DNA from 4 places in the Kitasatospora sp. NPDC048545 genome. Region 3 is predicted to be linked to each of the others. Evidence: riboswitches for the same ligand, from Rfam matches in the RefSeq annotation. Region 3 holds a riboswitch; each other region holds the start of a gene.
What was found. Region 3 has a riboswitch for cobalamin ahead of AB0D10_RS35205 (CoA-acylating methylmalonate-semialdehyde dehydrogenase). Riboswitches for the same ligand answer to the same signal wherever they lie in the genome.
Positions count from the first base shown of each region.

Region 1: another riboswitch for cobalamin. It lies ahead of AB0D10_RS23165 (iron ABC transporter permease); the one in region 3 lies ahead of AB0D10_RS35205 (CoA-acylating methylmalonate-semialdehyde dehydrogenase).
Region 2: another riboswitch for cobalamin. It lies ahead of AB0D10_RS29100 (HoxN/HupN/NixA family nickel/cobalt transporter); the one in region 3 lies ahead of AB0D10_RS35205 (CoA-acylating methylmalonate-semialdehyde dehydrogenase).
Region 4: another riboswitch for cobalamin. It lies ahead of AB0D10_RS44310 (CbtB domain-containing protein); the one in region 3 lies ahead of AB0D10_RS35205 (CoA-acylating methylmalonate-semialdehyde dehydrogenase).

Region 1 covers NZ_JBEZIQ010000025.1:6,248-10,187, reverse strand. The annotation lists gene AB0D10_RS23175 (ABC transporter substrate-binding protein) at 1-32, opposite strand, end outside; gene AB0D10_RS23170 (ABC transporter ATP-binding protein) at 51-971, opposite strand; gene AB0D10_RS23165 (iron ABC transporter permease) at 968-2,047, opposite strand; cobalamin riboswitch at 2,140-2,288, opposite strand; gene sodN (superoxide dismutase, Ni) at 2,376-2,771, opposite strand; gene sodX (nickel-type superoxide dismutase maturation protease) at 2,949-3,392, shown strand; gene AB0D10_RS23150 (CGNR zinc finger domain-containing protein) at 3,433-3,940, opposite strand, start outside.
Region 2 covers NZ_JBEZIQ010000035.1:88,307-92,246, reverse strand. The annotation lists gene AB0D10_RS29110 (hypothetical protein) at 1-1,388, opposite strand, end outside; gene AB0D10_RS29105 (metalloregulator ArsR/SmtB family transcription factor) at 1,444-1,827, opposite strand; cobalamin riboswitch at 1,910-2,124, shown strand; gene AB0D10_RS29100 (HoxN/HupN/NixA family nickel/cobalt transporter) at 2,156-3,271, shown strand; gene rpmG (50S ribosomal protein L33) at 3,452-3,616, opposite strand; partial or broken gene rpmB (50S ribosomal protein L28) at 3,733-3,870, shown strand; partial or broken gene AB0D10_RS29085 (GTP-binding protein) at 3,906-3,940, shown strand, end outside.
Region 3 covers NZ_JBEZIQ010000051.1:54,262-58,201, reverse strand. The annotation lists gene AB0D10_RS35210 (acyl-CoA dehydrogenase family protein) at 1-253, opposite strand, end outside; gene AB0D10_RS35205 (CoA-acylating methylmalonate-semialdehyde dehydrogenase) at 259-1,758, opposite strand; cobalamin riboswitch at 1,970-2,161, opposite strand; gene AB0D10_RS35200 (UvrD-helicase domain-containing protein) at 2,627-3,940, opposite strand, start outside.
Region 4 covers NZ_JBEZIQ010000097.1:12,130-16,069, forward strand. The annotation lists gene AB0D10_RS44295 (SDR family oxidoreductase) at 1-560, shown strand, start outside; gene AB0D10_RS44300 (methyltransferase domain-containing protein) at 565-1,326, shown strand; gene AB0D10_RS44305 (CbtA family protein) at 1,471-2,238, opposite strand; gene AB0D10_RS44310 (CbtB domain-containing protein) at 2,254-2,472, opposite strand; cobalamin riboswitch at 2,508-2,666, opposite strand; gene AB0D10_RS44315 (histidine phosphatase family protein) at 2,773-3,357, shown strand; partial or broken gene AB0D10_RS44320 (XRE family transcriptional regulator) at 3,457-3,651, opposite strand; gene AB0D10_RS44325 (Tat pathway signal sequence domain protein) at 3,735-3,940, opposite strand, start outside.

The sequences.
Region 1 (3,940 bases), on a different contig from region 3:
AGGGCGGTGGTGGCAACGGCCTTGGTGCGCACGGTGGTTCCTTCGGTGGTTCAGGCTCCGGGGGAGCGGTCGGCGCGGTCGGAGCGGGTGGGGCGGTCGAGGCGGTCGAACAGCAACTGGACGGCGCCGGTCGCCGGATGCCGGACCGGGGTCGCCCGGACGCCGAACACCCCGGCCAGCAGGGCGGGCGTGAGCACCTCGCCGGGCGGCCCGGAGGCGACGATCCGACCGGCCCGCAGCACGTACAGCAGGTCGCAGTGGCCCGCCGCCAGGTTGAGGTCGTGCAGCGCGGTGAGCACCGTCGGTCCGGCCTCGCGGGCCAGCGCCAGGACCTCCAACTGGTGGGCGATGTCCAGGTGGTTGGTGGGCTCGTCGAGCACCAGCAGGCGCGGCTCCTGGACCAGTGCGCGGGCGAACAGCACCCGCTGCTTCTCGCCCCCGGACAGGCTCAGGAAGCCCCGTCCGGCGAGGTGGTCCGCCCGGACCCTGCGCAGGGCCCCGGCGCAGCGCTCCCGGTCCGCGTCGGTCGGGGCGTCGAACCCGCGCCGGTGCGGCAGCCGGCCCATGGCGACCACCTCGGCGACGGTGAAGTCGAACTCGGCGGAGTGCTCCTGAGTCAGCGCGGCCACCCGTCGGGCGGTCTCGCGGGCGGAGAGCGCGTACAGGTCGTCGCCGTCCAGCCGGACGGCGCCGCCGGCCGGCTTCAGCACCCGGTAGACGCAGCGCAGCAGGGTCGACTTGCCGCTGCCGTTCGGGCCGACGAGGCCGACCACCTGCCCGGCGGCCGCGGCCAGGCTCACCTCGTGGACCAGTCGGGTGCCGGCCAGTTCCACCGAGACGGCGTCGACGGCGAGGTCCTGGGCCTGCGCCCGGCCGGCGGTCTCCGTCCGGCCGGCGGTCTCGGTCGGGTCGGTGGGGCCGGCGGGATCGGCGGGATCGGGCATCCGGGTCACCCCGTTCGGGTCGGTCACCGTCGGCCTCCGAAGGCGTGGCCGCGCCGGCGCATCATCAGCAGGAAGGCGGGCACGCCGAGCACGGCGGTGAACACCCCCACGGGCAGTTCGGCGGGCGCCAGCAGGGTGCGGGAGGCGATGTCCACCCAGACCAGCAGCAGCGCGCCGGCGAGCGGCGCGACCAGCAGCACCCGGCGGTGCGCGGCGCCGACCAGCATCCGTGCCAGGTGCGGCACCAGCAGTCCGACGAAGCCGATCGCCCCGCTGACCGCGACCACCGTGCCGGTGACGGCGGCGGTCACCACGAACAGCTCGCGCCGCAGCCGGTCCGGGTCCACGCCGAGCGAGGCGGAGGTCTCGTCCCCCATGGCGAGCCCGTCGAGCCGTCCGGCGGCGCAGCCGAGGTAGGTCAGCCCGGCCGGCACAGTGCAGCCGGCGATCGGCACCGAGCCCCAGGTGGCGCCGCCGAGGCTGCCGAGCAGCCACATCATGGCGTCCCGGGCGGCCTCGCCGCGGTCCGCGGCGAAGACCATCAGGGTGGTGGCGGCGGAGAAGCCGTAGGAGAGCGCGGTGCCGGTGAGCACCAGTCGCAGTGGGGTGAGCCCGTACGCGGTGCGGGCGGCGAGGTAGACCAGCGCCATCGCGACCAGCGCGGAGCCGAAGGCCGAGGCGGAGACCGCCCACACCCCGAGCGAGGCGAAGGCGCCGAACAGCAGGACGGCGTTGGCGCCGACGGCCGCGCCGGAGGAGATGCCGAGGACGAACGGGTCGGCGAGCGCGTTGCGCACCAGCGCCTGGACGGCGACCCCGGTCGCGGCGAGTCCGGCACCGACCACGGCGGCCAGCACGGTGCGGGGCAGCCGGATCTCCCAGACGATCGCGTACGCGGCGGCCTCGTCGGCGTCCAGCCGACCGCCCGTCAGGCCGGCGGTCAGCAGCCGCAGCACGCGGGGCAGTGCGATGCCGGAGGACCCGAACGCCACCCCGCAGACCAGTGAGAGCAGCAGCGCGGCGGCGAGGCCGACGGCGAGCGGAACGGCGGGTATTCGGCGGACGGGCGGGCCGACCGCACGGGTCGTGGGTGCGCGGTTCACGGGTGCGCCTTGCCTCGGGCCGCGGGTGTGCCGGGGCGGGCGCGGGCCGCAGGCGTGCCGGGGCGCCGTTCCCCTCGCAGTCCGCGGCGAGTTGTCGGGAGGTCAGCGACCGGGGGCGATCGGGCTGGCGCGGCCGCACCGCTGGTGCGGGCCGTGCTCACCGTTGCGGGTCAGCGCCGGATTCACACCGGACTTCCCCCTCGGACGCCCTGGCAGCATAACAGTCACTCAGGCCAGGCAACCCTTACCGGGTCGGTCCGGACGTGGACGCACGACCGCCCCCGTCCGGCGGTGCGGACGGGGGCGGTCGGGTGGCGACGCGTCAGGCTCAGGCCTGCTTGGTCTCCCAGAAGATCTTGTCGACCTCGGCGATCAGGTCCAGCAGGGCCTGGCCGGTGGCCGGGTCGGTGGACGCCTTGGCGGCCGAGGCGGCCTTCAGGGTGTCGTTGATCAGCTGGTGCAGCTGCGGGTACTTCTCGAAGTGCGGGGCCTTGAAGTAGTCGCTCCACAGCACCGAGATGTGGTGCTTGACGGCCTCGGCGCGCTGCTCCTTGATGATGACGGCGCGGGCCCGGAAGTGCGGGTCCTCGTTGGCCTGGTACTTCTCCTGGGTGGCCTTGACGGACTCGGCCTCGATCCGGGCCTGCGCCGGGTCGTACACGCCACAGGGCAGGTCACAGTGGGCGTGAGCGGTGGCACGCGGTGCAAACAGACGAGAGAACATGGGAGTCCTTCCTTAGATCGTCTTCCCGCGCCCGAGATTACCCTTCCGCCCTCGTGGTTTCGCGATCGGGCGGTGGGCCTAGGGCAAAAGGCGGACCCGGAACCGGGGTATTCCGGACATCGATCCGGTGACGCTCCGTACGGCAGACTGGGGGCCGGCGGCGCGGGAGGAGGAGTCGTGGCACGGAGCACGGAACCGGGGGGACGGGACCGGGGCGGCGCGCTGCCGTTGGGGCTGGTCGACGTGGCGGGCCGGTCGATGGTTCCGACCCTGCACGAGGGCGACCGCCTGCTGGTCCGCTACGGCGCGCCGATCCGGCCGGGGGCCGTGGTGCTCTTCCGGCACCCCTTCCAGCAGGACCTGCTGGTGGTGAAGCGGGCCGCCGAGCGCCGGTCCGGGGGCTGGTGGCTGCTGTCGGACAACCGCCCGGTGGACAGCGACAGCCGCAGCTACGGCGCGGTCCCGGACGACCTGGTGCTCGGCCGGGTGCTGCTGCGGCTGCGCCCGAGCCCGGCCTGGCTGGCGCCGGGCCGCCGGCTGGAGCGGCTGCTGCTCGCCCCGCGGCTGGCCCGGGTGCCGGGCCTGGCCCGGCGACTCGGCGTCTGGGTGGAGGAGGTCTGATCCCGGGCAGCCGCCCGCCCGGTTGCGCCCCGCCGCCCGGTTACGCCCCGTTGCCCAGTGCGGCCTCCGCCTCCTGTCGCTTGCGGGCCCGGTAGGCGGCCACGTTGGCCCGGGTCGCGCAGCGGTCCGAGCAGTAGCGCCGGGAGCGGTTGGTCGAGGTGTCCAGGTAGGCGTTGCGGCAGGGCGCGGCCTGGCAGATGCCCAGCCGGTCGGCGCCCAGCTCGGTGAGGTGGACGGCCAGGCCCATGCAGGCGACCGCGCTGAAGTGCGCGGTGGCGGTTGGCGAGTTGTCGGCCAGGTGCAGGTGCCAGCGCGGCCGTCCGGCGTCGTCCAGGTAGTCGTGCCCGGAGATCAGCGGGCTGACGGGGTACTCCATCAGCAGGCTGTTCAGCAGGTCGACCCCCCGGGTCTCGTCCCCTTCGGCGGCGGCTTCGAAGACCCCGCGCAGCCGGGTCCGCACCGCCCGCAGCCGGGGCAGGTCGGACTCGTCGGCGAGCGCGGCGGCCCGCGACGAGTCGGAGAACAGGGCGCGCACCGCGTCCACGGAG
Region 2 (3,940 bases), on a different contig from region 3:
GCGGGGAGTTCGGCGTGGACCTCGGTGCGGGCCAGCACCTCCGCGGTGTAGCGCAGGGCGTCTCCCGGGTGTTCGTCGGTGAGCGCGTGGAAGCCGCGCGGGGTGTGGTCGGCCGGGTCGACGGGGTAGCGCCGCAGACTGACCTCGGTGCCCTCGCTCCCGCCCTCGACGTCGTACGCGGTGGGTCCGTCGGTGGTGCCGGGGTGCGGGACGGGCTTGGGGTAGGGCGGCAGGAGCGGTTCGTCCCCGGGTTCGTCCAGGTGCTCCAGGAAGGAGTAGAGCAGGGGGCGCAGCAGCTCGGCGGACCGGCCGCGCCGGCTCAGCGAGCGGTCGGTGAGCGGGCGCAGGGTGTCCGGGTCCTGCTCCCGCAGGGCCTGGGCGAGTTGGGCGGCGAGGTCGCCGTCGGGGTCGAGCACGGGGGCGGTCTGGCCGAATGCGTAGCCGGGGGAGCGCGGGTCGAGTTCGGCGGCGCCGGTGGCGACGAGCACGGTGGGCCGTTCCAGTGCGGCGCCGTAGACGGAGACCGAGCCGTGGTCGCCGATCAGGCAGTCGGCGGCGACCAGCGCGGCCTGCCAGCCCTGGTGCGGCGGGATCAGCCGCAGGCCCATCCGGCGGGCGGTGTCGAGCAGCGCCTCGGGGTCGTGCCGGCTCCAGATGTTGGGGTGCAGGACGACGGCGACCGTGTACTCGTCGGCGGGCAGCCGGCGGACCAGCCGCTGGGGCAGGTCGGGGCGACGGCCGAATAACGAGTGCTCGCTCCAGGTGGAGTTGACGACGACGAGCCGTCGGCCGTCGACGGCGCCGAGCGCGGCCCGGTAGGCGTCCCGTGAGCGCAGGCTGCGCAGCATCCGGTCGAGGCACGGGTCGCCGACGACCCGGGCGACGTCCAGCGCCTCGGGGCAGGAGGTCCGCAGGCGGTCCAGCTGTTCGGGGTGGGAGAGGCCGAGGACGTCCACGAACACCTCCCCGCCGTGGGTGAGTTCGTTGCGTGAGAGGCCTGCGGAGCTGGTCGTGTCGCCGGTGGACTCGGTCACCAGGCGGTTGTAGCCGGCGCCGTGCGGGAGGACGACGAGCCGGGCGTCCAGGTGGTGCATGGAGGAGTGGACGGCGCAGGCGACGGCGAGGTCGAAGTGGTGCCGGAGGGCGTCCTGCCAGTCGAGCACGGTGAAGCCGTGCAGGCCGTGCAGGTAGTCGTCCAGGGCGCGGTCGGCGAAGGCGGAGCCGGGGTTGACGGTGAAGTACCGGGCGATGCCGTCCGGGTTGAGCAGGGTGAGGACGTCGAGGACGCGGGTGGCGGAGGTGAGGGTGCGGGCGACCGCCAGCACGCGCGCCCTGACCGGTCGGGTGTTCCAGCGGTCGGCGGGCCAGGCGTGGGGGTGGGACGGCACACCATGATCGTACTCATCCGGTGGTCCGGCCCGACGGCTGTTCCCCGAGTGTCGGTCAGCCCGCGGCGGCGGTGGGCTCGTGGTGCTCGCCGGCGGCGCATTCGTCGAGGAGGGGGCGCATGTCCTCGTCCACGAGCCGGTAGCGCACCACGCGGCCGTCCTTGTCGCCGGTGACGACGCCGGCCATACGGAGCAGCCGCAGGGCCTGGGAGACGGCGGGGTCGCGCATGCCGGTGGCGACCGCGAGGTCGGTGACGGCGAGCGGGCCGGCCCGGTGCAGGGCGAGCAGCAGGGCGAGCCGTCCGGGGTCGGCGAGCAGGGAGAAGCGCTCGGCCCAGGACCGGACGTGCGCGGTGTCGCCGATCGCGGCGATGGCCTCGCAGACCCGGTGCCCGTCGATGGTGCGGTGGCCCGCGCGGTCGGCCGGTACGAGATGCATGCGGACATTCTTGCAGGCGGGGGCCTGTGATCCTGGACACCTGCGCAGGTGCGCAGCCTTGCATGGGTCGGGGCGCGACCCCTACGGTGTAGCCCGCCGTGGTGCTCGGGAAGACCGGTGACGGACCCTCAGGGGTCCCAGTCCGGAGCGGCCCTCGCCACTGTGATCGGGTGAGTTCCTTCGTCCTCGACGGAATTCGGTCCGTGTCCACGAAGCCACTGGGTGCCTCGCGCACTCGGGAAGGCGGACCCGGATGTCCCGTAAGCCAGGAGACCGGCCACGGCACTTCACGAAGTGATTCCACGAGGTGTTGGAGCGTGATCCTGAGATGACCCTGCCCGAAACCGCCGCGGCGGACGCGAAAGCGGCGCCGTCCGTGTTGCCCGCCTTCCGGTGGAAGCGCGAGGACACCGTCCGTACGGCCGGGTTGATGGGGGTGATCCTGGCCATGCACGTGGTGGCTTTCGGGACGCTCGTGTTCCTGGTGGCGCCCGAGCGGTACGCGGTCGGCACCCAGGTCTTCGGGGTGGGCCTGGGCATCACCGCGTACACCCTCGGGATGCGGCACGCGTTCGACGCCGACCACATCGCGGTGATCGACAACACCACCCGCAAGCTGATGGCGGACGGCAAGCGGCCGGTCTCGGTGGGATTCTGGTTCGCGCTGGGGCACTCCTCGATGGTGGTCATCATGGCCGCCCTGGTGGCGGGCGGCGCCCAGCTGGCGAACACGCTGATGGACGACGAGTCGACCACGCACAAGTGGCTCGGCGTGGTCGGGACGACCACCTCCGGGGTGTTCCTCTACCTGATCGGCGCGCTCAACCTGGCGGCGCTGCTCGGCATCGTCAAGGTGTTCCGCGCGATGCGGGCCGGGCAGTACGACGAGGCGGAGCTGGAGGCGCACCTCGACTCCCGCGGCTTCATGGCCCGGGTGCTGAACCGGGCGACCCGTTCGATCACCCGCCCCGGGCAGATGTTCCCGGTCGGCATGGTGCTGGGCCTGGGCTTCGACACCGCCACCGAGGTCACCCTGATGGTGATGGCGGGTTCGGGCGCTGCCGCCGGGCTGCCCTGGTACGCGATCGTCTGCCTGCCGCTACTGTTCGCGGCCGGGATGAGCCTGTTCGACACCCTGGACGGGACGTTCATGAACTTCGCGTACCAGTGGGCCTTCTCCAACCCGGTGCGGAAGGTGTACTACAACCTGACCATCACGGGGCTGTCGATCGCGGTGGCCTTCATCATCGGCACCATCGAGCTGGTCGGCGTGCTGCACGAGAAGTTCGACCTGACCGACCCGGTGAGCAGCTGGATCGCGGAGATCTCGCTGGACAACGTCGGCTACGCGATCGCGGGGCTGTTCGTGCTGGTCTGGGCGGTGGCGATCGGGTACTGGAAGCTCGCCAAGGTCGAGAAGCGCTGGACGCCGCAGGAGCAGTGAGCCGAGGGGCCCACCGCGCCGGGCCGGGCGGGACCGCACCGGTCCCGGGCCGGCCCCGCCCTCGCGACGGTGTCCGACAGTGCGGTGTCAAACGGCGCGGTCTCCACCAGTGCGGTGCCGAACGACGCGGTGCCGAACGGCGCCTCCCCACTCGGGGAGGCGCCGTTCGTGCGTACGGGGTCAGCGCTCCTCGCGGAAGTCGACGTGCCGGCCCGAGACCGGGTCGTACTTGCGCAGGACCATCCGGTCCGGATCGTTGCGGCGGTTCTTGCGGGTCACGTACGTGAAGCCGGTGTCGGCGGTGGAGCGGAGCTTGATGACGGGGCGCAGTTCGCTGCGGGCCACGGGTGTCCTCCTGGGTCCGGGGTGCTCGGTCGAGACCGTACACCGAAATGGAAGTCATTTTCATCCGGTGCAGCGTTTGCGCCGTCCCGATCATTCCCGGACGCCAGGGAGCACCCATGTCCGCCCACTGCCAACTCACCGGCCGCCGACCCGGCTTCGGCAACGCGATCTCGCACTCGCACCGCCGCACCCGCCGCCGCTTCGACCCCAACGTCCAGCGCAAGCGCTACTGGCTGCCCGGTGAGGGCCGGTACGGCGGTTCCACGAGGCGCTGCACCAGCTCGTCCCGGCGGCGCAGCGCAGTCGCGGCCGCTTCTGGCCGGC
Region 3 (3,940 bases):
CGATGGACGGGCAGCCGGTGGCGAGTGCCTCGAAGGCGACCACCCCGTCGCGTCGGGTCAGCGCAGAGCCGCCGTCATCCTCCCGGACATAGATACCGGCAAGGCCCAGATCGGCGGCCTTGCGCAGCACGTCGACCGGGAAGTGCTTGGTGTGGTCCCATTCGACCGCATGCGGTGCCAGGTGTTCGGCGGCGAAGGCTCCGACAGCCTCGACGATGGAGGCCTGCTCCTCCGTCAGTTCACTTGCGTTCACGGTGCTCAGCCCATCGTCGGCATGGTGAAGCTCGCGCCCTCCTTGACCCCGGAGGGCCAGCGCGAGGTGACGGTCCGGGTGCGGGTGTAGAAGCGGATCGAGTCCGGGCCGTGCTGGTTGAGGTCGCCGAAGCCGGAGCGCTTCCACCCGCCGAAGGTGTGGTAGGCGATCGGCACCGGGATGGGCACGTTGATCCCGACCATGCCGGTGTTCACCCGGCGGGCGAAGTCCCGGGCGGTGTCGCCGTCCCGGGTGTAGACGGCCACGCCGTTGCCGAACTCGTGCTCGCTGGGCAGGCGCAGCGCCTCCTCGTAGTCGGCGGCGCGCACGACGGTCAGCACCGGGCCGAAGATCTCCTCCCGGTAGATCCGCATGTCCGGCGTGACCCGGTCGAACAGCGAGGCGCCGAGGAAGTAGCCGTCATCGTGCCCCTCCAGGCGGAAGTCCCGCCCGTCGACGACGAGTTCGGCGCCCTCCTCGACCCCGAGGTCCAGGTAGCCGCGGACCCGTTCCAGGGCGTCACGGCCCACCAGCGGCCCGAAGTCCGCGGCCGGGTCATCCGAGCGGCCGACCCTCAGCGCGGCGATCCGCTCGACCAGCTTCGCCACCAGGGCGTCCGCGGTCTCCTCGCCGACCGGGACGGCCACCGAGATCGCCATGCACCGCTCGCCGGCCGAGCCGTAGCCGGCGCCGACCAGGGCGTCGGCGGCCTGGTCGAGGTCGGCGTCCGGCATCACGACCATGTGGTTCTTGGCGCCGCCGAAGCACTGCGCCCGTTTGCCGTGCGCGGCGGCCGTCGCGTACACGTACTGGGCGATCGGGGTCGAGCCGACGAAGCCGACGGCCTGCACCCGCGGGTCCTCCAGCAGGGTGTCCACGGCCTCCTTGCCGCCGTTGACCACGTTGAGCACGCCCGGCGGCAGCCCGGCCTCCAGGAACAGCTCGGCCAGCCGCAGCGGCACCGACGGGTCGCGCTCGGAGGGCTTGAGGACGAAGGCGTTGCCGCAGGCCAGCGCGGGCGCCGCCTTCCACAGCGGGATCATCGCGGGAAAGTTGAACGGCGTGATGCCCGCGACCACGCCGAGCGGCTGGCGCATCGAGTAGACGTCGATGCCGGTGCCGGCGTTGTCGCTGAACTCGCCCTTCAGCAGGTGCGGGATACCGGCGGCGAACTCCACGACCTCCAGGCCGCGTTGGAGGTCGCCGTGGGCGTCGGCGACGGTCTTGCCGTGCTCGGCGGACAGCAGCCGGGCCAGCTCCTCCTTCTCCTGCTCGACGAGCTGCAGGAAGCGCAGCAGGACGCGGGCCCGGCGCTGCGGGTTCCAGGCCGCCCACGCGGGCTGGGCCTGCGCGGCGTCGGCGATCACCGCCTCGACCTCGGCGCGGTCGGCGAGCGGCACCCGGGCCTGCACCCGGCCGGTGTTGGGGTCGTACACGTCGCCGAAGCGCCCGGACGTCCCGGGCGTGCGCTTCCCCGCGACGAAGTGCGTCAGTTCACGGACCATCGGTTCCTTCTCTCAACAGGGTCGGGGAGAGGAGGAATGGAGGACGCCGCCGACGGACGGGCGCACGGTGGTGCGGCCCCGCGACGTCACGGTGGCGGTGGCAGGACGAACCGTCAGAGCAGGTGGGCCCCGGGGGTCGTCGGCACAGGACAACCAGGAGCAGTGGAACGGGAGCAGCCCGGAGTCATGCGTGTCGTCTCCATCCTCGTGGAAAACACGGATCACCCGCGGCCGGTATCCTGACTCCCGGATCACCGCACGCCCTCAGGCCTTCCCGGCTGGCTGCCAGTGGCCGTGTCCTGCGAGGACGAACTCCCCGGTCACAGTGGCGGGACCGTGCCGGACTCACACCGGCTTCCCTGACACCGCGGACCTGCCGTCGACCATATAGTTGGACGTCCTAGTAAGTCCAGAGCTCTCCATGCGCGCGTTGCGCCAACGGGGTCAGCTGAGGACCCGCCCGGTGCGACACCGACGGGCGGAGGACCACCGAGGCGACGTTGAGCAGCCGCTTGTAGGCGATGTAGTGCACGACCACCTCCAGCTCGCCTGCCGCGGTCAGAGCCTCGTCCAGCTCGCCGTACAGCGCCCGTAGTCACCCCGGCACCTCGACCGGCCCGGTTGGCGCCGTTGTCGTCACCCCCGACGTCCACCTCGTCGACCGAACCGGCCGCCAGCAGCGAGGAGGAAGCGGTGACGCTTGGGACCGCCTCGACCAACTGCAGTGCGAACAGGTCAGGGTCGAACAACCGGTATTCCCCAGATCCGCACGGTGATCCCGCTGGTGAAGAGAGACTGCGGCCCGGTCGTGGCGAGGAACTCAGCCGCCACACAATGTGGACAGTCTCACGCCGACCCGCGCGCCCGCTCAGAGGCTGACTACGGACCAGCCATCGCGCGCCAGGGCTTCGAGGTGCGGATTCGCGCGGCTCTCGTGGACGGCGAGCGCGAGGAGGTGCTTGGCACGCGTGGCCGCTACGAAGGTGGTCATCGCGGCGTGCCGGCCCGTGGCATTGAGTTCGCCGACGGGAGCCTCTCCGGTGATCACGGGGAGCAGGCTGCCGAGGTCGTGGCTCCTCCCATGCTTGGTGGCGCATTCGAGGACCAGGGTCGCGCAGTGCGTCTCCCCCTTCGCGCTCGCGACGGTAGCTGTGAGCATCGGGGGCAGGGATTCGTCCGAGGCCGGTGGCAGCTGCGTGTGGGACAGCCAGAGGGTATAGGTGGCCATGTCCACCGGGACACGTGAGCCGACGGCCTCCTCCACCAGCCTCCCGAGGCGGCTCACGAAGTCCCCCCAGGCTGCAGGGGTGTCGCAGCCGTCGTACAGCGTCCTGACCAGGAGCACTCGCAGATGGTGGCCCGGTGTGCCGGGTCTGCGGTCGAGCTGGGGGAACGGGGGAAGATTCTCTGGGAGAGTCGGGGGCGTGGTCGGTGGCTGCAGCTCCCAGAGGAGAGCGCGGACGGCTCCCCACAGAACGGTGACCGCTGGGCTGACCTGGCCTGTACGCAGCAGGACCGCCCTGGCATTCCGGTAGGCCTGCAGCAGCCGACTCACCGCCACCGTCGTCCCGGTGTCCGTCTGGGGCAGGTAGCAGCCGACCGCGCGGGGGAAGAGTCGTGAGGTTCCTGGGCTCTCGCGAGCGCCGAGGATCTTCGGCGGGTACGCGACGACGGCTTCGGGCGGCACTGTTCGCCGGACGAGGTCGTCGAAAGCGGGCAGAACCCGGACGATGCTGTCCTCGGTGAAGGTGATGATGGCGAGAGCGCTCTCGGGTCCGTGGCCTTGGATCTCCTGTGGGCGGTGAACCGCGAGCCTGCTCGCCACCCGGGCGGGCCCCGCGCCGAAGCGCAGGCTCACCGGCAGGTCCATCGCCGCCTCGTCCAGGAGGCTCCCGGCCGCAGGTCCGACACCATCTGCACTGAGGATGCGCTGGTTGACGTCTCCTACGCACTGCACAACGGCACCGTCCGTGAACACTGCTTCCAACAGGCGGCGCTGTTCCTCACCGGTGTCCTGCATCTCGTCGATCAGGACGAACGGGAACCGGGACCGCAGGCCGGAGGCCAGGCGGGGGTGCTGGTGCAGATGCCTGGTGGCGATCGCGTACATGTCCGAGTAGCGGAAGACACCACGAAGGAAGAGGTGCTCCTTCAGTTTCATCAACTGCCTGTAGCTGGCGGT
Region 4 (3,940 bases), on a different contig from region 3:
CGGAAGAGGTCGCCCGGCTCTTCGACGCCGTCCGCGACCGGTACGACCGGCTGGACCTGCTGTTCAACAACGCGGGCGCCGCCGCGCCGCGCCGGCTGATCACCGAGACCCCGTTCGAGGACTGGAACCGGGTGCTCGACACCATCGTCACCGGCGGCTTCCTCTGCGCCCGCGAGGCCTTCCGGGTGATGAGCACCCAGACCCCGCAGGGCGGGCGGATCATCAACAACGGCGCCCCCTCGGCGTACGTGCCGCGCCCCAACTCGGTCGCGTACACGGCCGCCAAGCACGCGGTGCTCGGCCTCACCAAGGTGCTCGCCCTGGACGGCCGCCCGTACGGCATCTCCTGCGGGCAGATCGACGTCGGCAACGTCAGCCCGGTCGACGGCGGACCGCAGCCGGCCGCGATGCAGGCCGACGGCACGATGGCGGTCGAGGCGACCATCCCGGTCGAGCGCTTCACCGACGCGCTCGTCCTGATGGCCGCCCAGCCGCCGGACACCAGCATCCAGTCGCTGGTCGTGCTGCCGACCACCATGCCGTTCGTCGGGCGGGGGTGAGCCGGTGCTGGTCAGCGCACGCTCCTTCGAGGAGTACCGGGCCATGTTCGCGCTCACCGACCGGGACCTGGAGCAGCGCGTCCTGGACTGCCCGGCCGGTGCGGCGGGGTTCGTCGCCGAGGCCGGGCGGCGCGGCATCGACGCGGTCGCCGTGGACCGCCAGTACGCCGACCACCGGGAGGAGTTGGGCCTGCTGGTGGAACGGGAGACGGTCTTCAAGCGGGACCTGCTGGTGAAGGAGACGGCCGGCTTCGGCTGGTCCCGGTACAGCGACGTGGACGACATGATCGGCCAGTGGACCGCCAACGCCAGGGCCTTCCGGGCCGACATCGCCGCCCGCCCGGACCGCTACGTCGCCGGTTCGCTTCCCGAACTCCCCTTCGCGGACGACTCCTTCGACCTGGTGCTCAGCTCGCACCTGCTGTTCTCGTACGGCAACCGGCTCGACGAGGAGTTCCACCGGGCGGCGCTGCTGGACCTCGCGCGGGTGGCACGCCGTGAGGTCCGGCTGTTCCCGCTGGTGGTGTACGACACCGGAGTCCGCTACCCGGAGCTGGAGCGGCTGCGCCGGGAGCTGGCGGGGCTCGGGGTCCCCAGCCGGGTGGAGCCGGTGGCGTACCGGTTCCAGCCGGGGGAGGGCGAGATGCTGGTGCTCTCCTGCACGGACTACCGGGCGCCGGAGCGGTCGGCCACGGCGGCGGGCCGGTCCGGGGCCGAGGACCGGGTGCGCTGGCGGCACCGGGAGGCGGCACGGCCGGGCCCCTGAGCTCCGGCCCGCCGAGGCCGCCGGAGGTCCGCCGGGCCGCCGGAGGACGGTCGGGCCTGCCGGAGGACGTCCGGGAACGCCGGAGGCCGGTCGGGGCGACGTGGTGTCGCCCCGACCGGCCTCCCACTACCGAACCGGCGTCGGTCAGTGGACGGACGCGGCCGTCTCCGGAGCGGCCTCCCGAGGGGTGGCCGTGGCCGGCTTCGGGTGCAGGAGGCGCTCGGCGAGGTGGCCGAACAGCAGCCCGAAGGACGTCCAGAGGGTGAGCTGGATGGCGAGCGCCGCGAGGCGGAACTGCCAGAGCAGGGTGGCCGAGAAGTCCTCGGGCACCTCGTTGACGGCGGGCAGGAAGGCGAAGGCGAGGCCGACCGCCACCGCGAAGCCGAGGACGGCCACGACGGTCGCGTACCAGTTGCCCAGGCGCGGCGCGAGCCGCTTGCCGACGATCACCGAGGCGACCGCCAGCAGCACGCTGAGCGCCATCATCAGGAAGTACAGCGTGGTGCGCTTCCCGATGGTCTCCGGGTCGCCCACCGACGGCGGGTTGGCCGGGTACTTGAGGAACGGCACGAGGTAGACCGCGACCAGCGCGACGCCGGACAGCAGGGCCGCCGTGGCGCGCGGGGAGAAGCGGCCGACCCGGCCGAGGGCGAAGCAGTAGGCGAGCGCGGCGATGCCGCCGAGCGAGACGCCGAAGACCAGAACGCCCGTGGCCAGCCCGGCAGTCGACTGCAGGGACCGGCTGACGATCTCCATCTCGGGTGCCCCGGCCGCGTGGGCTTCCTCGTAGGCGATCGCGGCGTCCACCCGGGGTTCACCGAGCAGGTAGGCCACGACCAGGGCGAGCAGGCCGGCGCCGAGGCCGGCCAGCATGCCGCGGACGAGCAGGGATCTGACGGTTGCGGAGTTCACGGAATCGTCCCCTGATCAGTGGCAGGGGAAGCCGAGCAGGTGGCGACCGTCGTGCACCCATTCGTGCACGTCCTCGCCGGAGATGAGGGAGGTGGCGCCCTGCTCGGCGCCGACGAAGTAGATCAGGGCCATCAGCAGGATGCCGAAGAACACGGCCCAGGGCAGGATCGCCTTGACGGAGATGGGGGTGACCGCCGGAGCGGCGGGGGCAGCGGGGGCGATGGGGTGAGCCATGGCCGACCTCCTCTGGGAACACGCGTCCCGTGTCGATGGAGCACCGACGGCAGGGCGGGTCTGACTCGCCGGGCCGAGGCGGGGACCAGGGCTGCGGCTTCACAGTGGCGCGACCGTGCCGGAGTCTCACCGGGCTTCCGCGCTCTGCCGTCTTCAGTTGTCGCAGGGACGGTACCGTGTCCGGAACCCCCGGCCAAGGGGCTGCGCGGGGGCTCACGGGCGCGCGACCGGCACGGAACAGGCAGCGGAATCCGGTACGTGTGCGGTGCAAGGCCGGGTTCCGGGACGGGAGGGGAGCGAATGACGGTACGGGTGATGTTCGTCGCACCGGCGATCGGCGACGGGTTGCGCGCGGCGCGGTTCGGCGACGACGGCCCGCCGGAGGAGGCCGCGTCGGCGGCCGCCCGTGCGGCGGCGGGGGCGCTGCCGACGCCGGCCCGCAGCCTGGCCTCGCCCTCGGTGCGCTGCCACCGGACGGCCGAGGCGCTCGGTCTGCCGGCCGAACCGGACCGGCGGCTGGCCGAGTTGGACGTCGGCTCCTGGCGCGGTCGGACGCTCGACGAGGTCGCGGCGGCCGAACCGGCGGCGGTCGCCGCCTGGTTGGCGGATCCGGCAGCGGCGCCGCACGGTGGCGAGTCGGTGCTGGACCTCCTCGCCCGGGTGGGTGCCCGGCTGGACGAACTGGCCGGTGAGGCAGGACGCTTGGCAGTGGTGGCGGAGCCCGCGGTGGTCCGGGCGGCCGTGGTGCACGCGCTCGGCCTCCCCCCGGCGGTCTTCTGGCGGCTCGACGTCCGGCCGCTGTCGGTCACCGAGCTCTCCGGGCGTGCGGGGCGCTGGAACCTGCGCTGCGGGTGGGACCTTGCGCCGGCGGCCGCCGGTTCGTGATCCCGAGGGGGTCGGTCCGGTAACCCTGCGACACGTGACGGCAGGTGACGGATCGTCACCAGCGAGTTCGGGGACGGGCGAGCGGGTCGGGTGGCGCGGGCTCCGGTCGCCCAGCAGCAGGCGCAGCCGGCCGGAGCGCACGTGGACCCACTCGATGCCCTCATGGGTCCTCGGCTCCGGCTCGCCGCCCGGGCCAGGCGGGATGAGGAGCTTGTGGGCCTGGACGCCGCCCGGGCGGCCGAGGGGGACGAAGGTCGTCCCGCCCCGGACCACCGGGCGCAGAGGGATGCGCGGCCGAGCCCGTCTTCACACCTCCGCCGTCCGCCCGGAGGGCGTCGCCCCGCCGACGCGGGTTTGAAGACGGGCCCTCGCGGAGGTCAGTTGACGTACACCGCCGGGGCGCCCGGCTGGGTGGTGTCGGCGACCGGGCCGTACGCCGCGGAGAAGTACCCGTCGCCGGGGCAGAGGCCCGAGCCGCCGCTCTTGGCGAAGTGCTCGTTGCGGAAGACCAGGCTGTGCGCGGCGTTGTCGGCGTTGCCCGCGAAGGCGCCGCTGAGCTGGTAGGTGCAAGTGATGGTGCCGA